Regions from separate parts of the Thermomonas fusca genome, predicted to be linked through region 1. Evidence: predicted binding sites of a transcription regulator. Region 1 holds the regulator's gene; each other region holds the start of a gene.

Region 1 (7,460 bases):
GCCAGTCCGCGCCCGTACATGTGCTCGCGGCTGCCCAGCGCATCGGCATCGCGCAGGCGCGTGTCGACCGGGATGGGATGCGGGCAAGCGCTGGCGCCGGGGTGCGCCTGCAGCTGTTCCAGCGTCTGCTGCCCGGTGCGCGTGCGCTTGTCGAACAGGGTGGGCAGGATCTGCCGCAGCAGCGGGCGGGCGCGCGAACGCTCCACCATCGCCGCGGTATGCAGCATGCCGGCCAAGCCGTGCAGCGCCAGCGGATCGGTCTGGGTGGGCACGATCAAGCGGTCGCAGGCGGCCAGTGCGTTGACCAGCAGCAGGCCAAGCGTGGGCGGGCAGTCCAGCAGGGCGTAGTCGTGGCCGTCGGGTTCGGCCTGCAGCGCCCGCCCCAGCGCAAGGCCGAGGCCGGGCTGGGTGGCGCTGCGCCGTTCCAGCGTGGCCATGGCCGGCTGCGCGGCGACCAGATCGATGCCCGGGTAGCCGCTGGGCCGGGCGACCTCGGAAATATTCTTGTCGTTGAACAGCTCGTAGGTGCCCACCGGCGGCGGCTCGGTGGGCACGCCGAAGGCGCGGGTCAGCGAGCCGTGCGGATCAAGGTCCACCAGCAGCACGCGGTTGCCGGCATCGGCCAGGCTGCGCCCCAGGCACAGCGTGCTGGTGGTCTTGCCTACCCCGCCTTTCTGGTTGGCGATCGCCCACACGCGCATCACTGCTTGCTCCCGATTGCGGCCGCGGTGCCGGCGGGCTGGGCCGCGCCGCGCATGTCCAGGCCTTCCATCACGCTGTCGACCCCGCGCGAACTGGCAAGGATCACCAGTTCCACCCGCCGGTTGGCGCTGCGGCCGGCCACGGTGCCATTGTCGGCGATCGGCTGGTATTCGCCATAGCCCATCGACGCCAGCCGCTCCGGCGCAATGCCGGAATCGATCAGCTCGTAGACCACATTGGTGGCGCGTTCCGCCGACAGGTCCCAGTTGGAGCGGAACTGCGCGGTGCGGATCGGCTGGTTGTCGGTATAGCCCTCCACCCGCACTGCGTTCGGCGCCTTGCGCAGCACGCCGGCAAGCTGGCGGATGGTGCCCAGCGCGGTGGCGCTGGGGGTGGCGACGCCGCTGGCGAACAGCAGGTCGCTCTGGATTTCCACCGCCAGGAAGTTCGCGCCGCGGCGCACCCGCACCAGGCCGCTGGCGACCAGGCCGGACAGGGCCTTTTCGATCTCGTCGCCCAGCGCCTGCAGCTGCGCCTGGCTGGCCTGGGCATTGGCGGCGGTCGCTGCCTGGTTCTGCTGTTCGCGCCGGCTGACCGGCATCGGCACCTCGACGCGGCTGGGCTGGGCCGGGCCGCGGCGCGCGCCGGTGTCGATCACCGAAGGATGGTCGAAGTCGCCGCCGCGCAGCTGCACCTGGCCAACCTGGACCGGCTTGATCGAACGCGGCGGGCCGCCGAACGCGGCGGAGAGAGAGTCCGCCACGACCCGATACTTGCCCTCGTTGAGCGAGGAGATCGCGTACATCACCACGAAGAACGCCAGCAGCAGGGTGAGCAGGTCGGCATACGGGATCGCCCACGCTTCGTGGTTGAGGTGATCTTCGTGCTGGTGGCTGGGGCGGCGGGCCATGGCTGCGGCCCCTCAGTGCAGGAAGCCGTTGAGGCGGCTTTCGAGGTTGCGCGGGTTCTCGCCTTCGGCGATCGCGATCAGGCCTTCGATCAGCATTTCACGCTCGACCTGCTGGCGATGGATCACGCCCTTGAGCTTGGAACACATCGGCAGGAACATCAGGTTGGCCGCGCCGATGCCGTAGATGGTGGCGGTGAACGCCGCGGCGATGCCGTGACCGAGCTTGCTGGGGTCGCTGAGGTTCTTCATCACCGCCATCAGGCCCAGCACCGCGCCGATGATGCCCATGGTCGGCGAATAGATGCCCATGCCCTCGAACACCTTGGCGGCGGCGGTGTCGCGGTGCTGCTGCGCCTGCGCCTCGATCTCCAGCATCTGCCGCATGGTTTCCGGCTCCACCCCGTCCACCACCATCTGCAGGCCCTTGCGCAGGAACGGATCGGCCAGCTGGTCGAGCACCGGCTCCAGCGCCAGCAGGCCCTGCTTGCGCGAGATGGTGCTCCATTCCACCATCCGCGCGATCAGGCCGGCATGGTCCTGCGGCGGCGGGAAGAACACCCAGCGCACGATGCCCAGCGCGCGCCGGAAGGTGTGCATGGGGGTCTGCAGCAGGATCGCGGCGATGGTGCCGACGATGACGATCATGAAGGCGGCGGGCGACCACAGGCCGGACAGGCCCGCGCCCTTGAGGATGCTGCCGCCTACAAGGGCGACCAGTCCGAGGATCGCGCCGATGACACTGAGGATATCCATATGTCCACGCTAACGGCTGCGCGCGGTGGCGCTTGAGCCGCGCTGCGCGGATTCGAGCAGTGCGTCCACATCCAGGATCAACGCCATGCGGCCGTCGCCGACCAGGCTGGCGCCGGCGTAACCGGGCAGTCCGCGCAGGCTGCGCGGCAGCGCCTTGATGACCACTTCCTCGCGGCCCAGCACATGGTCCACCAGCATGCAGAAGCGCTGTTCGCCGGCCTGCAGCACCACCCCGCGGGTGGCATCGGTCACGCCCTTGCCCTTGCCCAGCCACTCGCGCAGCGACAGCACCGGCAACGGACGTTCGCGCAGGTCGAGGATCTTCTGCCCGTCCATCCACATCACCTGGCTGTCGTCATGGGTGACCACTTCGATCACCCGCACCAGCGGCAGCGCATAGACGTCGTCATCCAGTTCCACCAGCAGGGTGGGCAGGATGGCCAGGGTCAGCGGCACGCGGATGATGAAGCGCGAGCCGCGGCCCAGTTCCGACTGGATCTGCACCTGGCCGGACAGCTCGCGGATCTTGGACTGCACCACGTCCATGCCGACCCCGCGCCCGGACAGGTCCGAGACCTCGGTACGGGTGGAGAAACCCGGCAGGAACAGCAGCGACAGGCACTCGTCCTCCGACAGCCGGCCGGCGCTTTCGCTGTCGATCAGGCCCTTGCGGATGGCGCTGCGGCGGATCGTCTCGGCGTCGATGCCGGCACCGTCGTCGCTGACCTCGATGGCGACGTGGTCGCCTTCCTGCTGCGCGGCCAGGCGCACCCGGCCCTGTTCCGGCTTGCCGATCGCGCGGCGCACCGCGGGCATTTCGATGCCATGGTCGATGGCGTTGCGCACCAGGTGCACCAGCGGGTCGGCCAGTGCTTCAACCAGATTGCGGTCGAGCTCGGTGTCGCCGCCTTCGACCACCAGCTCCACCTGCTTGTCGAGCTGGCGCGCGACGTCGCGGGCGAGCTTGGGGAAACGGGTGAACACCCGGCTGACCGGCTGCATGCGCGCCGACATCACCGCGCCCTGCAGGCGCGCGGTGACGGTATCGAGCGCAGTCACCGCGCGGTCGAGATGTTCGTCGTGCAGATCCGGCCGCAGCGTCTTCAGCCGGTTGCGCGCCAGCACCAGTTCGCCGACCAGGTTGACCAGCGCGTCCAGCCGGCGCACGTCGACGCGGACGGTGTGTTCGGCCTCGGCGGTTGCTAGCGCGGGTTTTTCCGTCGCCGCAGGTTTGGCCGGCGCGGGTTTGGGCGCCGGTGCCGGTTTCGGCGGTGGCGGCGGCGCGGCGCCGGGGATGGCGCCCTCGCCGTGCAGGCTGTCCAGCAGGGCGTCGAAGTCGAGGTCGTCAAGGTCGTCCGGCATGTCGAACGCCGCTTCGGCCACCGGCGCGGGCGCTGCGTCGGCGCCGCGCACCTGCTGCAGCAGAGCGGGATCGACTTCGTCCAGCTCCTCGCCGCGGCTCAGCCCGTCGAGCATGTCCAGCAGGATGTCCACCGCGCGCTGGGCGCCGTCGAAGGCGGCGGCGTCGAGTTCGCAGGTGCCGCTGCGGGCGGCGTCGATGCGGTCCTCGAAGGCGTGGCACAGGTGCACCATCGGCGGCAGGTCGAGGAAGCCCGCGCCGCCCTTGATGGTGTGGAAACCGCGGAACACGGCGTCCAGCGTGGCGCGGTCGCCGGGCTGCTGCTCCAGCGCCACGACCTGTTCGCCGAGGCGATCGAGGATTTCGCGCGCTTCGACCAGGAAGTCCGCGCGGGCGTCGTAGCCGTCCGCCGACATGGTCAGATCCCGAGATCGGCCAGCAGGTCGTTGGCCTCGTCCTGGGTGGCCGCCGGCGCGTCGACGCCGGAAACCGCCGGGCCGTTGCCCCTGCTGTCCTCGCCATGCAGCGCCTGGATGTCGCCCAGGCCGGACTGCAGCGAGCGGATCAGCTGGATCACCCGCTGGATGATCTGGCCGGTGAGGTCCTGGAAGCTCTGCGCCTCGACCATCGATGAAAGCCGCGAACGGATCGCATCGACGGTGGCCTCGTGTTCGGCGCCGATGGTGCCGAGCAGGGTGCGGCACTCGTCGGCCAGATCGAGGGTGCGCATGCTGGCTTCCTCGGTCATCTTGACCACGTGCTCCAGCCGGCTGCAGGCGTCCGGCAGGCCGCCGGCGGACGCCTTGGCGGCGGCGGGGATTCGCACGTCGATGGCGCGTTCCAGGTCGTCCAGTTCGCGCGCCAGCTTGACCAGGCTTTCCACCACCGGCTGGCGGCGCCATTCCAGCAGGGAATCCAGATGGTGCTTCCAGGCGGCGGCATCGCCTTGTTCCAGCGCCGCCATGGCGCCGTGCAGGCGCTCGATGACCTGGGCGTCGCCGGCGGGCACGGACGGCGGTCGCAGCGGCAGGCTCATGCGGCTTTCTCCATCCGTTCGAAGATCTTGGCCAGCTTGTCTTCCAGCGTGGCGGCGGTGAACGGCTTGATGATGTAGCCGTTCACGCCGGCCTGCGCCGCTTCGATGATCTGTTCGCGCTTGGCCTCGGCGGTGACCATCAGCACCGGGATCTTGGCCAGCGATTCATCGGCGCGGATCGCCTTCAACAGGTCGATGCCGGCCATGCCGGGCATGTTCCAGTCGGTCACGACGAAGTCGAACTTGGTCTTCTGCAGTTCGATCAGCGCGGTGGTGCCGTCGTCGGCCTCGGCGGTATTGGTGAAACCCAGGTCGTTGAGCAGGTTCTTGACGATGCGGCGCATGGTCGAGAAATCGTCAACGATGAGGATGCGGATGCCCTTGTCCATGGTGGATCCTGTGGATATTCGGTAACGGTAACGGTCGGCGACCGGAAATCTTGATGGTGCCGCATCCACACCGGAGATGCAGCCCCGGACGCACCGCCTCAGGCCGTTTCGGCGTCGACTTCGCTGCGCCAGTCGGTCAGCCGAGAACGCAGCCGCAGCATGGCCTGGCCGTGAATCTGGCAGACCCGCGATTCGCTGACGTTGAGCACCGCGCCGATCTCGCGCAGGTTCAGTTCCTGCTCGTAGTACAGCGACAGCACCAGCTGCTCGCGCTCGGGCAGGTTTTCGATGGCATCGCCCAGCGCACTGCGGAACGCGCCCTGCTCGAAGCGGCGGGCGGGGGTGATGTTGTCCTGCTGTTCCAGCCGCGGCTCGCCGTCGTGCTCTTCGGCGTATTCGTCCAGACTCAGCAGCTGGCCGCGCGCGGCGTCCTGCAGCACGTGGTGGTAATCGTCGACGCTCATCTCCAGCGCCTCGGCAATTTCCTGCGAGGTGGCGGCGCGGCCTTCGCGCTGTTCCACGTTGCGGGTGGCGGCAACCACGTTGCGATAGCGGCGGTGGACCGAGCGCGGCACCCAGTCGCCGGCGCGGATCGCGTCGATCATCGAGCCGCGGATGCGGATGGACGCATAGGTTTCGAAGGTGGCGCCCTGGTCCGACTGGAAGTTCCGCGCCGCTTCGATGAGGCCGATCATGCCGGCCTGGATCAGGTCGTCGATGTCGACGCTGGAGGGCAGCCGCGCCGCCAGATGGTGGGCGATCCGGCGCACCAGTTCGGCGTGGCGCGCCACGATGGCGGCGGCGTCACCGGTCTGCTGGGCGCGGTATTGGGCGGCGCCGGTATTCATCATGCACAGGCGCTCCCCTGGGCGGCGACCAGGCGCTCGGTGAAGAATTCAACGTGGCCACGCGGACCTTGCGGGGCCTGCCACTGGCCGATCTTGCGGGCGATATCGCGGAACGCCAGCGATGCGGGCGCGGTGGGGAAGGCATCGACCACCGATTCCTGCCGCTGCACCGCCAGCCGCAGCCATTCGTCGCGCGGGATGGCGCCGAGGTAGGACAGGGTGACGTCGAGGAAGCGCGAGGTCACCCGCTCCAGCTTGTCGAACACCGCGCGCCCCTCGTTGACGTTGGGCACCTGGTTGGCCAGCACCTGGATGCGGTTCACGCCGCGGTCGCGGCTGAGCACCTTGATGAGCGCGTAGGCGTCGGTGACCGAGGCGGGCTCGTCGCAGACCACCAGGATCACGTCCTGCGCGGCCTGGCAGAAGGTCAGCACGCCGTCGCTGATGCCGGCGGGCGTGTCCACGATCATCACGTCGAGCGGGATGTCGAGGTGCGAGAACGCGTTGACCAGGCCGACGTGCTGCTGCGGCAGCAGCTCGGTCATGTGGCGCTTGCCGGAGGCGGCCGGCACCACCATCAGTCCGCGCGGACCTTCGATCACGGTGTCGCGCAGCTCGCAGCGGCCAGCGAACACGTCGGCCAGAGTGAAGCGCGGCGACAGGCCCAGCATCACGTCGACATTGGCCAGCCCCAGGTCGGTATCCAGCAGCATGGTGCGCTGGCCGGCATTGACCAGCGCCATGGCGAGGTTGATCGAGGTGGTGGTCTTGCCCACGCCGCCCTTGCCACCGGTCACGGCGATCACGCGGGGCGCGGCATTGGCGTTCGCGGGGCGTTGGGACTCAAGCGGATGCATGGCGGCCTTCGTCTTGGTGGGGGCTGGCGGCGCTGTCGCGGCGCGGGAAGTCCAGGGTGCTGGCCAGTTGTTCCGCGTCGGCCAGCTCGATGTCCTCGGGTACCCGTTGGCCCGACGTGGTGTAGGCCATCGGCAGATTATGCTGCACCAGTACCGAGAGTGCCGCACCCGGGCGGATGCTTTCGTCCAGCTTGGTCAGGATCACCGCTTCCGGCGCCGCCGGGCGGTAGCGGCGCAGCAGTTCGCCGAGGTCGGCCGGGTGCGCGTTCGCCGGCAGCACCAACAGGCTGCGCACGTTGCTGGCGGCACGCACCCACAGGATCTGCCGCAGCAGGGCGCGGTCGCGCAGGCCGTAGCCGGCGGTATCGACCAGCACCAGCGGGTAGTCCGCCAATTGCTCCAGCGCGTGGGCGAGGGCTTCCGGGCCGTCGGCATCGCAGACGGTCACGCCCAGCCGGCGGCCCAGCACGTGCAGCTGTTCGCGGGCGCCGGCGCGTTCGTTGTCGGCACTGACCAGGGCCACGTCGCGGGTGCCGTGGCGCGCCGCGTAGCGGGCGGCCAGTTTGGCAATCGTGGTGGTCTTGCCGGCGCCGGTGGGGCCGAGC
Region 2 (7,460 bases), on a different contig from region 1:
GCCCTGCCCGCGGACGTGCTGGCCGCGCAGGAAGCCGAGGTCCGCGACAGCCACTGCGGCGCGCTGCCGGAGACGCTCGTGTCGCCGATGGCGAAGGCGCAGATCGCCCGCGACGTGGTGATGGCCGAGACCATGCGCACGCACGCGGCCAGCGGCGTCGTGCTGATTGCCGGCAACGGCCATGTGCGCGGCGATATCGCGGTGCCGTTCTGGCTGCGCCGCGACGGCATGGCGCCGCGCGCGGTGGGTTTCCTGGAGCCCACGTCCAGCCCGACCGCCTTCGATGAGGTCCACCGCATCCCCGCGGCCCAGCGCCCGGATCCCTGCGCCGGTTTCAAGGCACCGAAAGCCGCGGGCTGATTGCGGCGCGCGGCGCCACCGCCGCATCGCCACCCGCACTGCGCAACGCGCCCTGACGGCCCCGCCGGCGGCCGTACCCATCCGTATGCCGGCCCCGCTCCGGAGAATGGCCTAAAATGCGTGGCTGTGACGGGGGGTTCACCCGGCCACAGCCAACATATCCGCTTCCATTCCCATAGCCACCGGTTCCGTTGTTCGCGGCGGACCCGGCCGGAGTTTTTGCAATGATCTTCGAAACGCTCGACATCTACGGCCACGAGCAGGTCGTGTTCTGCCACAACAAGGACGCTGGCCTGAAGGCGATCATCGCCATCCACAACACCGTGCTGGGCCCCGCGCTGGGCGGCACCCGCATGTGGCCGTACAAGAGCGAGGCCGAGGCGCTGAACGACGTGCTGCGTCTGTCGCGCGGCATGACCTACAAGAACGCCGTGGCCGGCCTGAACATCGGCGGCGGCAAGGCGGTGATCATCGGCAACCCGGCCACCGACAAGTCCGAGGCGCTGTTCCGCGCGTTCGGCCAGTTCGTGGAATCGCTGGGCGGCCGCTACATCACCGCCGAGGACGTCGGCATCGACGTCAACGACATGGAATACGTGTACCGCGAGACCGAGTACGTGACCGGCGTGCACCAGGTCCACGGCGGCTCGGGCGACCCCTCGCCGTTCACCGCCTACGGTTCGCTGCAGGGCCTGATGGCCACGCTGAACCGCAAGTTCGGCGACGAGGACGTGGGCAAGTATTCCTACGCCGTGCAGGGCCTGGGCCACGTCGGCATGGAATACGTGAAGCTGCTGAAGGAACGCGGCGCCAAGATCTTCGTCACCGACATCAACCAGGCGCTGGTGGACAAGGCGGTGACCGAGTACGGCGCCGAGGCCGTGGGCCTGGACGAGATCTACGACGTGCCGGCCGACGTGTATTCGCCGTGCGCGCTGGGCGGCACCGTCAACGAGCAGACCCTGCCCCGCTTCAAGTTCAAGGTGATCTGCGGTTCGGCCAACAACCAGCTGGCCAACAACGAGATCGGCGACGAAGTGGTCAAGCGCGGCATCCTGTACGCGCCGGACTACGCGGTGAACGCGGGCGGCGTGATGAACGTGGCGCTGGAACTCGACGGCTACAACCGCGAGCGCGCCATGCGCATGATGCGCACGATCTACCACAACCTGTCGCGCATCTACGAGATCGCCGACCGCGACGGCATCCCGACCTATCGCGCCGCCGACCGCCTGGCCGAAGAGCGCATCGAGACCATCGGCAAGCTGAAGCTGCCGCTGGGCCGCGGCCGCACCCGCTTCCAGGGCCGCATCCGCGGGAATTGATCGGGCGCTGCCCGATCAATTCTTGAATTGGCTTCCACAACCCCGCCGCTGTCGCGGCGCCCCCTTGACTCAAGGGGGCTTGGCAAGCGGAGCTTCCTAGCTGAAACGCCCGGCTCGCCGGGCGTTTTTGTTGCGGCGCCGGGGCCATGTTGCCGCTCAATTACAATTGACCTATCCGGCCCGCCGCCAGCGGGCCTTCCGACACCTTCGAGGAATCCCATGCGCCCCTTCCCCCTTGGCGAAGACATCGATGCCCTGCGCGAGGCGGTCCGCCGTTTTGCCGAAACCGAGATCGCGCCGCGCGCGGCCAAGGCGGACGAGGACAACTGGTTCCCGCAGGAGCTGTGGCCGATGCTGGGCGAGATGGGCCTGCTGGGGATGACCGTTCCGGGCGAGTACGGCGGCAGCGGGCTGGGCTATCTGGCCCATCTGGTGGCGATGGAGGAAATCAGCCGCGCCTCGGGCGCGATCGGCCTGTCCTACGGCGCGCATTCCAATCTCTGCGTCAACAACCTGCATGCCAACGGCAACGAAGCGCAGCGGGCGAAGTATTTGCCCAAGCTGTGCAGCGGCGAGTTCAAGGGCGCGCTGGCGATGAGCGAACCGGGCGCCGGTTCCGACGTGGTGGGCTCGATGAGCTGCCGCGCCGAGCTCAAGGGCGACGTGTGGATCGCCAACGGCAACAAGATGTGGATCACCAACGGCCCCGAGGCCGACGTACTGATCGTTTACATGCGCACCGCCAGCCGCGAGCTGGGCAGCAAGTGCATGACCGCCTTCATCGTCGAGAAGGGCATGAAGGGGTTCTCCACCGCGCAGAAGCTGGACAAGCTGGGCATGCGCGGCAGCAACACCTGCGAGCTGGTGTTCGAGAACTGCGAGATCCCGGCCGAGAACGTGCTGGGCGAAGTCAACAACGGCGTCAAGGTGCTGATGAGCGGTCTGAACACCGAGCGCCTGGTGCTGTCCGGCGGCCCCATCGGCCTGATGCAGGCGGCGCTGGACATCGCCCTGCCCTACGTGCGCGAGCGCCGCCAGTTCGGCCAGGCCATCGGCACCTTCGAGCTGATGCAGGCCAAGATCGCCGACATGTACACGGCGCTGCAGTCCAGCCGCGCCTTCGCCTATCAGGTCGCACGCGATTACGATTCTGGCCACAAGAGCCGGATCGACGCCGCGTCCTGCCTGCTGCATGCCTCCGAAGCAGCCGTGCAGGTGGCGCTGGAAGGCATCCAGACGCTGGGCGGCAACGGCTACATCAACGAATTCGCCACCGGCCGCATCCTGCGCGATGCCAAGCTGTACGCCATCGGCGCCGGCACCAACGAAATCCGCCGCATGCTGATCGGCCGCGAGCTGTTCGCCGGCAACCACTGAGGCACGCCCGCGGTAGCCGGCGCCGGCAACCGGCGTCGGCGCAGGTCAGGCCTGGCTGGCCGCGCGGCATCCGGGCGGCGGCTGATCCCAGCTGCGCGCCCGCATCGATTCCGGCCCGCTGGCACCGGCCAGGCATTCCGCGCAGCCGGTCTTCTCGAAGCGGTCGCGCCCGTTGCGCTTGGCCCGGTACAACGCGGCATCGGCCCGCTGCAACAGGGACGCTGCCGACACATCGGCATCGCAGGCCTCGGCGCCGCCGATGCTGGTGGTGAGCGGCCGCAGCGGCCAGTCGTTGGCGCGGACAGCGTGCAGCACGCGCTCGGCAATCGCAGGCAGCTGGTGCAGGTGGATGCCGTGGATCACCAGCACGAATTCCTCGCCGCCGTAACGGAAGGCCGCGTCTTCCGGGCGCAGCGTGGCCCGGAGCAGCCGGCCGATCTCGCGCAGGGCATCGTCCCCGGCCTGATGGCCGAAGGCATCGTTGTAGGGCTTGAAATGATCCAGGTCCAGCATCAGCAGCGAGAACGGCAGCCGCTGCCGGCGATCCGCGTGCAGCAGGCCCTGGAGTACGGCGTCCAGCTTGCGGCGGTTGCCCAGGCCGGTGAGCGCATCGGTATCGGCGGTATCGCGCAGGCGTTCGCTGCGATCCAGCAGCGCAGCCACCAGCCAGATCATCCACGCCAGTGATCCACCGGTGAACACTGCGCCGAGCGTGGAGGCGACGATCTGCGACACGCCAAAACGGGTTTCCAGCAGCTTGAACGCGAAGGTATAAGCCAGCGGCAGCAGCAGCGCCGGCAGCAGCAGGCTGCGCGCCAGCACGCCACCCAGCGTCGCGGCGGTACTGACCCGGGTCAGGCCGGTGGTCGGCACCGACGACATCCACCCCAGCGTGCCAAGCAGCATCAGCACGCCGGTGAGTATAGGCAGGCGCTCCAGCAGGCTCTCGCCGTGCTGGGCCAACACGAACGCGAAACTGGCCAAGCTCGCCATCGCGATCGCCAGCACGCCGAGTCCGAACAGCTCACGCAGGACCAGCGCGCGCCCGTTGAGGATCAGCAGGCCCTGCCCGCCCAACAGCAGGAAACCGCAGGCAGCCAGTTCCGCCATCCGCGTTGATGGACGCAGCCCTTCGCCCAGTGCGCTGTCCAGCCACGCGGCGATGCCGCGATAGCCGATGCCGCTGTATTCCAGCAACGAGTTGGCCGCCAGCCCGATCACGATCGCGCACAACAGGCTGGCCAAACGTCGGATCCAGCGGCGCCCGGTACCGACGGCCGCCAACGCCAGCCCCGACAGCAGCACGCAGAACGCGGCGGTCAGGCGCATGTCGCGACCGCCCAGGTCCGGCACCAGGTTGATGCCTGCGGCCCATTCCACGCTGCTGCCCAGGCCCACGACGATCATCATCAGGCTGGCCAGACGCCAATACAGCCGGTAACCGCGCATGGCCCAGCGGCTCTGAACGAAGTCCAGGTTCATGCGGCCCGCCCCCCGCCGACGACCGTGTTCCCAGGCAATAGCGGGGCTTGCGCGGAAAAGCGCCTGCGGATACCGCGTGTGAATCGCGGACTGCTGCCCAAGTGCTTCCCCTGTAGAGGCCGCCGGATGCGCCACGGCGGCCAGTCTGAGGCTAGGCCGGCGGAGGCGCCAGATTCTTGATCGCAATCAAGATTTCCACCGCTGGCTCGGGCTCAAGAATTGCCGCGGCCAGCCGATGACATGACTGCCAAGACCATGACCCCGGATATTCCATGAATAGCCCCGCAGCGCCGCATTCCGCCACCAGCACCACCGCCAAGGCCGCCACCGCCGGCGAATTCCTCACCTTCACCCTCGGGCAGGAGGAATACGGGGTGGACATCCTGAAGGTGCAGGAGATCCGCGGCTACGACGCGGTCACCCGCCTGCCGGATGCGCCCGACTACATCAAGGGCGTGATCAACCTGCGCGGCACCATCGTCCCGGTCATCGACATGCGGGTGAAGTTCCGGCTCGAGGCCAAGGTCGACGCGCTGACCGTGATGATCGTGCTCAACGTGGCCGACCGCGTGGTGGGCATGGTGGTGGACAGCGTGTCCGACGTGGTGCAGCTGACCACCGAGCAGATCCGTGCGATGCCCGAGGTGGGCACCGGCATCGACCGCCGCTTCCTGACCGGGATCGGCGCGCTGGACGAACGCATGCTGATCCTGCTCGACATCGAAGGCCTGATGACCAGTACCGAAATGGGTCTGGTGGTCGAAAGCGCAGCCGCCCAGGCGGCCTGATCCGGAAGGGCTTACGCCCACCCCCGCTTTACCAGCGCCGGCAACGCGCCCATGCGCAGCTCCGGCCCCGTTCTTCTCCGGTATCCACATGAACATCCTCGCTGCGCTCTCGAACAAGCTCGCCAACCTGTCGGTCCAGCGCAAGCTGATCCTGCTCACGCTGATCAGCGCGATCGGGGTGATCGCCGTCGCGGTGACCGCGGCGCGTTTCCAGTACCTGGACGTCAACAATACCCGCAAGATCGCGTTGGACATCCGCGTGCAGCTGGCCAGCAGCGTGCTGACCCATTACCAGCAGCTGGCCGAGAGCGGCCAGCTTCCGCTGAAGGATGCGCAGCAGCAGGCGTTGGCCGCACTGGCCACGATGCACACGGACGACAACGACAACTACTTCTACGTCCTCGACACCGGCAACCGGATGCTGATGCACCCGCTGCGCAAGGACCTGATCGGGCAGGACCTTAAGGACTACCGGACCGACCACGGCGACCGCCTGTTCTACGACCAGCTGGCATCGGTCCGCAACGGCGACGGCTTCACCACCTACCACTGGGCCAAGCCCGGCCACGGTGACGAGCCGGTGCTGAAGATGGCCTACGCCCGGCTGTTCCAGCCGTGGAACTGGGTGGTGGCCACCGGCGTGTACATGGACGACGTGCAGGCGCAGGCCTGGCGCTTCACCGGCGTGATGACAGTGGCTGGCGGCATCCTGGTGGTGCTGGTGTTCGCGCTTGGATGGCTGATCGGCCAGCGCATCGTCGTTCCGCTGCGCAAGGCCACGTCTGTCGCGGACGCGATCGCCCACGGCAAGCTGGACAACGCGATCGTGCAGACTTCGCGTGACGAATGCGGGCAGCTGCTGGGCAGCATGCGCGGCATGCAGGACCGCATCCAGGCGGTGCTTGCCGCGCAGCACGAGATGGCCCGCCGGCACGAGGCGGGCGAGATCAGCTACCGGATGGATGCGGCCTCCTTCCCGGGCGACTACGGCGCCATGGTGGCGGGTACCAACCAGCTGGTCGGCGACCATATCGGCGTGAAGATGCAGGTCATCAGCCTGGCCCAGCGCTATGCCATCGGCGACCTCAGCCAGGACATGCCGCAGCTGCCTGGCGAAAAGGCCGAGATCACCGAGACGATGGCTGCCATCAAGCGCAATCTCGGCGCGATCAGCCAGGGCATCCGCCAGTTGAGCGATGCCGCCGCCCAGGGCGATTTCAGCCAGCGCGGCGATGCCGGCAGCTACCAGTACGACTTCCGCGAGATCATGCTCAGCCTCAACCGGCTGATGGAGACCACCGACGACAACCTCGGCGAGATCTCCGGCCTGCTGCAGGCCATCGCGCGTGGCGACCTCACCGCGCGCATGGATGGCGATTTCCAGGGCGTGTTCGCGCGCATGCGCGACGATGCCAATGCCACCGTGGCCCAGCTCACCGGAATCGTCTCTGGCATCCAGCAGGCCGCCGGCAACATCAACGCAGCCGCCAGCGAGATTGCCGCCGGCAACGAGGATCTGTCGCGCCGCACCGAGCAGCAGGCGGCCTCGCTTGAGGAAACCGCCGCCTCGATGGAAGAGCTCACCTCCACCGTCAAGCAGAACGCCGACAACGCCCGCCAGGCCAACCAGTTGGCGCAGGGCGCGGCCGGCGTGGCTGCGCAGGGCGGCCAGGTGGTCGAGCAGGTGGTGACCACGATGGGCGCGATCGAGGCCTCGTCGAAGAAGATCTCCGACATCATCAGCGTGATCGACGGCATCGCCTTCCAGACCAATATCCTGGCGCTGAACGCGGCGGTGGAAGCCGCCCGCGCCGGCGAACAGGGCCGCGGCTTCGCGGTGGTGGCCGGCGAAGTGCGCGCGCTTGCGCAGCGCTCGGCGGGTGCTGCGAAGGAGATCAAGCAGCTGATCGAGGAGTCGGTGGGCAAGGTGACCGACGGTTCGGTGCTGGTGCGCCAAGCCGGCAGCACCATGCACGAACTGGTGACCTCGGTGCAGCGCGTCACCGACATCATGGCCGACATCTCCGCCGCCTCGCAGGAGCAGAGCACGGGCATCGAGCAGGTCAACCGCACGGTGACCCAGATGGACGAGACCACCCAGCAGAACGCGGCGCTGGTGGAAGAAGCC
Region 3 (7,460 bases), on a different contig from region 1:
GTTGAATTCGAAGCCGGCGCCGGTGTTGTCGCGGTCAGCGGAACCCTCAGCCATGCGCCATCTCCACCTGCTGCGCCCGCAGCCGCACCTGCAGGGCGCCGGCGTCCAGCGCCGGGGCATACAGGTAGCCCTGGGCCTCTTCGCAGCCGTGGTCGTGCAGCCAGTCCGCCTGCGGCATGGCTTCCACGCCCTCCGCCACCACCCGCAGCCCGAGCGCGCGCGCCAGCATCAGGATCCAGCGCACGATCGCGGCGTCCTCGCCGTTTTCCAGCATGCCGCTGACGAAGCTGCGGTCGATCTTGACCCGGTCGATGCGGAAGCGACGCAGCATCGACAGCGAGGCATAGCCGGTGCCGAAGTCGTCGAAGGCCAGGTTCACCCCGCGCGAGCGCAGCACCGCCAGCGCCTCGGCGCCGGCGCTGTCCTGGGTCAGGGCGATGGTTTCGGTGATCTCCAGCTCCAGCCGCTCGGCCGGCAGTGCGGCGGCGGCCAGTGCCAGCTGCACCTCGGCCACCAGCGATTCGACCAGCTGGGCGGGGAACAGGTTGATGCTGACCGAGGTGTCCGGGTCGGGCCACTGGGCGGCATCCAGGCAGGCCCGGCGCAGCACCCAGGCGCCGACTTCCGCGCCCAGCGGGCTGCGCGCCAGCAGGTCGATGAATTCGCTGGCCGGCACCATGCCGCGCTGCGGATGCCGCCAGCGCAGCAGCGCTTCGGCGCCACAGATGCGGCCGGTGCCCAGCTCGACTTGCGGCTGGTAGTGGAGTTCGAATTCGCCGTTGGCGAACGCACGCCGCAGGTCGCGGTCGAGGTCGCGGCGCGCCAGCGCATCGGTGCGCATGGCCTCCTGGTAGCGGCAGACCTGGTGGCCGCCCGCGGACTTGGCGCGGTTGAGCGCCAGGTCGGCGCTGGCCAGCAGGTCGCCCTGTCCGCGAACGTCGCCGCGCAGGGCGATGCCGACGCTGACGTCGATGTTGATCTCGTGCCCGCGCACGCGCAGGGTCTGCTCCAGATGCTCGACCAGCGCCGGCACCACCGCCTCGTCGTCCGTGGCATCGGCATCGGCAGCCAGGCGCTCGTCGCTGCAGGCCACCGCGAACACGTCGCCGCCCACCCGTGCCAGGCAGACCTGGGCATCGGCCTTCGTCTGCAGGCGGTCGGCCACGGCCTGCAGCACGCGGTCGCCGACCACGTGGCCAAGCCCGTCGTTGATCCATTTGAAGCGGTCGATGGCGAACAGCGCCACGCCCCAGTCCGGGTGCGCGGCCAGTGCGTCCAGCAGGGCATTGCGGTTGGGCAGCCCGGTCAGCGGGTCGAAGTGCGCCAGCCGGTCGAGCTGGGCGCGCTGGTGGGCTGCCTCGGTGACGTCATGCAGGATCAGGGTGACGCCGCGGTCGGATCCGTAGCGCCAGATGGAGCGGGTGGCGTCGAGCAGGCGCAGGCTGCCGTCCGGCGCCACCATGCGCAGCAGCTGGCTGCCTTCGATGCGGCCAGCCAGCCACGCCTGGGCGATGTCCTGGTCGGATTGCAGGCGCAGCGGAAACAGCGAGAACACCGGCTGCCCAGCCAGCTGGTTGCCGAACAGCTGTTCGGCGGCACGGTTCTGCCAGCGCACCCGGCCGTGGCGGTCGCCCACCAGCACCGCTTCGCGCGCCTGCTCGCCGGCTTGGGAAACGATCAACGCGCGGCGCTCCAGATGCCGCTGTTCCAGCAGGGTGGCGGTGATCCGCGCCAGCCGCGTCAGCGCGTCCAGCTGCGCCTGCGTCGGCGGATCGCGCGGCTCGTGGTCGAACACCGCCAGGGTGCCGAGGCGCTGGCCCGCGCGCCCGCGCAGGGCGATGCCGGCATAGAAGCGCGCGCCGCAACGCGGGTCGGCCGGCATGTCGGGCAGCACCAGCAGCGGGGCGTGCTGCTCCCAGGTGCGCACGATCAGGTGGTCGCGCGACAGCTGGCCGTGGCCGTGGTCGCCGCCGTGGCTCGCCAGCATCAGCACGCGTTCGTCCTCGCTGGTGGCGACCACCGCGACCCGCGCCTGCAGCGTTGTCGCGGCCAGCGTGGCGAGGTCCGCCAGCCGCGCCGAGGCTTCGCCGGACGGCACGGCCGTGGTGGCGGAAGCAGCGTCGTGCAGATCGCGGGCGGGGGGCAGCTCGAATGTCATCTGCGCAAGGCGGGGCCGGGAAAGAAAGGGACGGCAAAAACGAAAGCAGGGCGGGGGAATACCCCGCCCGCGGATGGCATCAGAACTCCTGCCAGTGCTGGTCGCCGCCGCTGCCCGCGGTCGCCGGGGCGCGCGAGCGCAACGGCGTGGGCGCGGGCGCTGCAGCGGCGCCGGTCTTGCGCGCCGTCGTGGACTGGCGACGCACTGGCGCTGCGGCCGGTGGCGCCGCCGCGGCGCGCGGCGCTGCGGGCGTGGCGACGGCGCGGGCCGGCGCTGCGGCAGCCGCGGCGGTGCGGAACGCGGACACCGCCTCGACCAGCTGGGTGGCCTGCTGGCGCATGCTCTCCGCGGAGGCGGAAGCCTGCTCGACCAGCGCCGCATTCTGCTGGGTGCCTTCGTCCATCTGGGTGATGGCCTGGTTGACCTGCTCGATGCCGCTGCTCTGCTCCTGCGAGGCGGCGGAGATGTCGGCGATGATGTCGGTCACGCGCTGCACCGACGAGACGATCTCGCCCATGGTGTTGCCGGCCTGGCGCACCAGCGCCGAACCGTCGGTCACCTTGCCCACCGACTCCTCGATCAGCTGCTTGATCTCCTTGGCCGCACCGGCGCTGCGCTGCGCCAGTGCGCGCACTTCGCCCGCCACCACCGCGAAGCCGCGACCCTGTTCGCCGGCGCGGGCGGCTTCCACCGCCGCGTTCAGCGCCAGGATGTTGGTCTGGAAGGCGATGCCGTCGATCACGCTGATGATGTCGGCGATCTTCTTCGACGAGGCTTCGATCGCGCTCATCGTGGCGACCACCTGCTGCACCACCTCGCCGCCCTGCGCGGCCACGCCGGCCGCGCCCTGCGCCAGCTGGTTGGCCTGGCGGGCGTTGTCGGCGTTCTGCTTGACGGTGGAGGTGAGCTCTTCCATCGACGAAGCGGTTTCCTCCAGCGACGCCGCCTGCTGCTCGGTGCGCATCGACAGGTCGCTGTTGCCGGCGGCGATTTCGCCGGAAGCGGCGCTGATCCCGTCGGAGGTCTGGCGGATGTTGCCGACGATCTGCGCCAGCCCCTCCACGGTGCGGTTGGCATCGCCCGCGAGCTGGCCGAACTGGCCGGGCAGCTGCACCTCGATGCGACGCGTCAGGTCGCCATCGGCCACCGCCGATAGCAGGGTGCCCACTTCGGTCAGGCCGTTCTGCGAGGTGGCCATCAGCTGGTCCAGGCGCTCCACCAGCTCGCGATAGACGAAGTCGAAGCGGCTGGCATCGCCGCGCTTGCTGAAGTCGCCGGCTACCGCTGCGTCCACCAGCGTCTTGATCTCGCTATTGACCGCCAGCAGGCTGGCCTTGACCGCGTCCACCGACTTGATCGCCTCGGCCTTCTTGCCGGGCATGCGGTTGACGTCGCGCGACAGGTCGCCGCGGCCGTAGTCGCCGATCACATCGATGATGTGCAGGTTTTCATCGATGAACGAGGCCACCAGCGCATTGACCTGTTCGGCCATCACCCCGAACGCGCCGGGGAAGTTCTCGGCGTCGATCCGGCTGTCCAGGTCGCCGGCCTTCTGTTCATCGAACAGGACCTGCTGCGCCTGGGCGAACTTGCGCAGCGCGGCGGCGGCGTCTTCCATGCCGCGGCCGATGTCGTTCAGTTCGTCGCGGGTGGCAACGTGGATGCGCTCGGAGAACTGGCCGGCGGCCAGCGAACGGGCGCCGCTTTCGATGGTCTGCAGTGCCTTGCGGGTGCCGCGGGTGAAGCCCATGAACAGATAGGCCGCGGCCAGCAGCGCCAGCGCCACGAAGCCGAGGGTGGCGAACGCCTTCAGCTGCAGGCTGGCGATGCTGCGGTCGCCGGCGGCGTTGATGGCCGCGCTGGTGGCCTTCATCGCCTTGTTCATGGCGATGCGGGTGGCCTGGTCCTGGCGCGCCAGCCCGGCCACCGGGGATTCCGGCGTTTCGGCGTCCAGGATCTGCTCCTGGATCATCTTGTTCTGCGCTTCCATCGCCTGCAGCGCTGCCGACATCGGCTTGCCGAACAGCGCGGCGCCTTCGGGCAGTTCCTTTTCGATGTACTTGCGCCCGTCGCCGATCTGGCCGGACAGGTAGCCCTGCATGTTCTTGCGCACCGCCAGTTCAGTGCGGTCGCTCACCCAGATCGCGCCTTCGCCGAGCACGCGGATGCCGACCACGGCCTGCTTGGCGCTGGCGGATGCCAGTTCGGGCAGCAGGATGCCGCCGATCTCGCCGCCGCGCAGCATGGCGGTGTCGTTGGCGACGGCGGTGATCGCGGTGAAGGCGATCTTGCCGATTTCCACGCGCAGCGCTTCCAGTGCGGCGGAATCGGCGTCCGGGCCGGCTTCGCCCTCGGTCGCAACCGCTTTTTTCCACGCAGTGCCGGTGGCTTTCATCGATTCGACCAGGTCGCGGTTGTCAAAACCCGCGTTGCTGCGCCATGCGTCGAAGTTGGTCAGCGCCTTGTCCGCGCGCGCCGCGGCATCGGTGATGCCTTGGTCGGTGGCGGTGGGGTCGTTGGCCAGCTTGCGCGCGCGCAGCTGGCGATGGTCCTGCATCGCCAGCTGGGCGTCGTGGAGCATGTCCAGGCCGACGGTGGCGGAACGGGCGGTGCGCGCATCGGAGATTTCGCCCAGCGAGCGGGTCACCACCAGCCCTGCCAGCACGCCGCAGGTCAGGGTGAATGCCGCACCGATCAGCATCGCCTTCTGGTTGAAGCGCAACCGCCCCATCAGGTTGGTGGCGGGAGCGAGCAGGCGATCTGCAAGAGAAAGGCTTTGCGGCATTGTGGGACCCCTGTGAACGCAATCGAATGGTTTGGTCAAAGCCGGCATCGGCCCGCACCGTGGAATCTTTAACGGTTGCCTGTCGACGGCGATGCCGATGACTTGCAACCGTGACCGGCATCGCAGTCCGGGGAATCGCGCCGGGCGTCGTGCTCAAGTCCGGCCGGTGGCAGCCGATGTGGATGTCGAGCGCATACGCGCCTGCATACCCCTACGGAGTTCCTGCCATGTCCCGACCCTTCCATCGGATCCTGAAAGCGGCGATGTTCGCCGGCGCGATGGCTCTGTCCCTGCCGGCGCTGGCGGGCAACCCGACCAAGCGCGTCGACCCCGTGTACCCCGCCGACGCCGCCCGCTCCGGCACCACCGGCTACGTCGAAGTGGAGTACAGCATCGGTCCGGACGGCAAGGTCACCGAGGTGTCGGTGGTCGACGCCAAGCCCGGCCGCGTGTTCGTGGCCGCCGCGGTGAAGGCGGTCAAGCAGTGGGAGTTCGCCCCCGGCGAAAGCCGCGGCAAGGTCAAGCTCGAGTTCAAGCTCTGAGCCATTGCGCCGCCGGTTGAGCCGGCGGCCACGTCCGGAAATCGGAACGCGCCGGCTGCCGGCGCGTTCTTTTTTTGTGTCCGGATGGCGCCGGCGGATGCCTTCTCCCCGCATGCGGGGAGAAGGCAGCCCGGTCAACGCCGGGTGTTGAACGCGGCGACCAGACCCACCAGCTCGTTGGCCTGGTGTTCCATGCTCTGCGCCGCGGCGAACGCCTCCTCGACCAGCGCGGCGTTCTGCTGGGTGCCTTCGTCCATCTGGGTGATGGCCTGGTTGACCTGCTCGATGCCGGCGCTCTGTTCCTGCGAGGCCGCGGAGATGTCGGCCATGATGTCGGTGACGCGCTTCACGCTGTCGACGATCTCGCCCATGGTGCGGCCGGCCTGGTCCACCAGCGCGCTGCCGGTTTCCACTTGCGATACCGAGTCGGTGATCAGCTGCTTGATTTCCTTGGCCGCGCCGGCGCTGCGCTGGGCCAGCGTGCGCACTTCGGCAGCCACCACCGCGAAGCCGCGGCCCTGCTCACCGGCACGCGCGGCTTCCACCGCCGCGTTCAGCGCCAGGATATTGGTCTGGAAGGCGATGCCGTCGATCACCCCGATGATGTCGGCGATCCGGTGCGAGGACGCGGTGATGCCGCTCATGGTTTCGACCACCTGGCCGACCACCTCGCCGCCGCGCACCGCCACCCCGGCGGCACCGTGGGCCAGCTGGCTGGCCTGGCGGGCGTTGTCGGCGTTCTGCTTGACGGTGGAGGTGAGCTCTTCCATCGACGAGGCGGTTTCTTCCAGCGCCGCCGCCTGCTGTTCGGTGCGGCGCGAGAGGTCCTCGTTGCCGCGGGCGATCTCGGACGCCGAGGCGTTGATCGATTCGCTGCCGGTGCGGATCTGGCCGACGATGCCGGTGAGGTGTTCGACGGTGCGGTTGGTGTCGTTGGCCAGCTCGCCGAAGCGGCCCGGCAGGTGGGTGTCGATGCGCCGGGTCAGGTCGCCGTCGGCCACCGCGGACAGCACTTCGCCCACTTCGGAGAGGCCATGGTCGGCGGTGGCCATGAGGTTGTTCAGGGCCTCGACCAGCTCGGCATAGACGAACTCGAAGCGGCGGGCGTTGCCGCGCTTGCCGAAATCGCCGGCCACCGCGGCTTCCACCAGCGTCTTGATCTCGGCGTTGATCGCCAGCATGCCGGCCTTCACCGCGTCCACGGCTTCGGTCACGCGCGCCTTCTGGCCGGGGTAGCGTTCGATGTCCTCGGCCAGGTCGCCGCGGGCGTACTGGGCCACGATCCGGATCGCGTTCATCTTGACCTGGACGTGTGCCGCCACCACCGAATTGATGCCTTCTGCCATGCGCCCGTATGCGCCGGGGAAACGCGCGGCGTCCATCTGGAAGTCGATGTTGCCGGCTTCGTGTTGCTGCTCGAGCTGCGACTGGGCGGTGGCGAAGTGGCCCAGCGTGGTCACCATGCCGCGCATGGCGCGGGCCAGGTCGCCAATCTCGCTGCCGTCGTTGCAGGCGATGCGGCTGTCGAGGTTGCCCTGCGATACCGCGTTGGCCACGCCTACCACCTCGCGCAGCGGCCGTACGATGGAGCGGCTGATGCCGATCGCCGCAGCGATCGCCAACGCCAGCGCCACTGCCAGCAGCACCGCGATGGCCAGCAGGCTGAGCCGGTAGCTGCGCTGCTGCGCATCCACCGCCTGGTCCAGCCGCTGCATGTTGTAGTCCAGCAGGCTGCCCAGCTGGTCGGCGGTGGCCTGGCGCAGGTCCGCGGCGCCCTTGGCCGGGGTCATGTCGCCGACCTTCAATGCCTCGACCAGCTTGCGGCTGTTGTCGAAGTAGCGGTTGGCGCGAGCCATGGTTTCCTTGTACAGGGTGCGGTCGCGGGCGTCGCTGATCTTGGATTCGTAGGTCTTGGCCAGAGCGAAGAAGGCCTTGCTGCCTTCCGCCAGCTCGCCGGCGTATTCCTCGCGCTTGG

What was found. Region 1 encodes FliA, which starts transcription of late flagellar genes. Its sites were predicted from a motif close to TAAAGTTTNNCNNNCNNNGGCCGATAA; they were not measured.
Region 2: a site for FliA is predicted at 4,757-4,783, ahead of E5S66_RS06730 (chemotaxis protein CheW). Genes of this name have one in related genera too.
Region 3: a site for FliA is predicted at 4,988-5,014, ahead of E5S66_RS13560 (methyl-accepting chemotaxis protein). Genes of this name have one in related genera too.

Annotation. Positions count from the first base shown of each region.
Region 1 is NZ_SROY01000004.1:234,118-241,577, forward strand. It holds gene E5S66_RS10640 (ParA family protein) at 1-701, opposite strand, end outside; gene motD (flagellar motor protein MotD) at 701-1,612, opposite strand; gene E5S66_RS10650 (flagellar motor protein) at 1,625-2,365, opposite strand; gene E5S66_RS10655 (chemotaxis protein CheA) at 2,375-4,141, opposite strand; gene E5S66_RS10660 (protein phosphatase CheZ) at 4,144-4,761, opposite strand; gene cheY (chemotaxis response regulator CheY) at 4,758-5,150, opposite strand; gene E5S66_RS10670 (RNA polymerase sigma factor FliA) at 5,249-6,001, opposite strand; gene E5S66_RS10675 (MinD/ParA family protein) at 5,998-6,855, opposite strand; gene flhF (flagellar biosynthesis GTPase FlhF) at 6,842-7,460, opposite strand, start outside.
Region 2 is NZ_SROY01000002.1:544,585-552,044, reverse strand. It holds gene E5S66_RS06750 (ChaN family lipoprotein) at 1-360, shown strand, start outside; gene E5S66_RS06745 (Glu/Leu/Phe/Val dehydrogenase dimerization domain-containing protein) at 585-1,685, shown strand; gene E5S66_RS06740 (isovaleryl-CoA dehydrogenase) at 1,905-3,062, shown strand; gene E5S66_RS06735 (GGDEF domain-containing protein) at 3,108-4,544, opposite strand; gene E5S66_RS06730 (chemotaxis protein CheW) at 4,817-5,332, shown strand; gene E5S66_RS13830 (methyl-accepting chemotaxis protein) at 5,421-7,460, shown strand, end outside.
Region 3 is NZ_SROY01000002.1:535,390-542,849, forward strand. It holds gene E5S66_RS06695 (CheR family methyltransferase) at 1-54, opposite strand, end outside; gene E5S66_RS06700 (putative bifunctional diguanylate cyclase/phosphodiesterase) at 47-2,158, opposite strand; gene E5S66_RS13560 (methyl-accepting chemotaxis protein) at 2,238-4,943, opposite strand; gene E5S66_RS06710 (energy transducer TonB) at 5,171-5,485, shown strand; gene E5S66_RS13825 (methyl-accepting chemotaxis protein) at 5,620-7,460, opposite strand, start outside.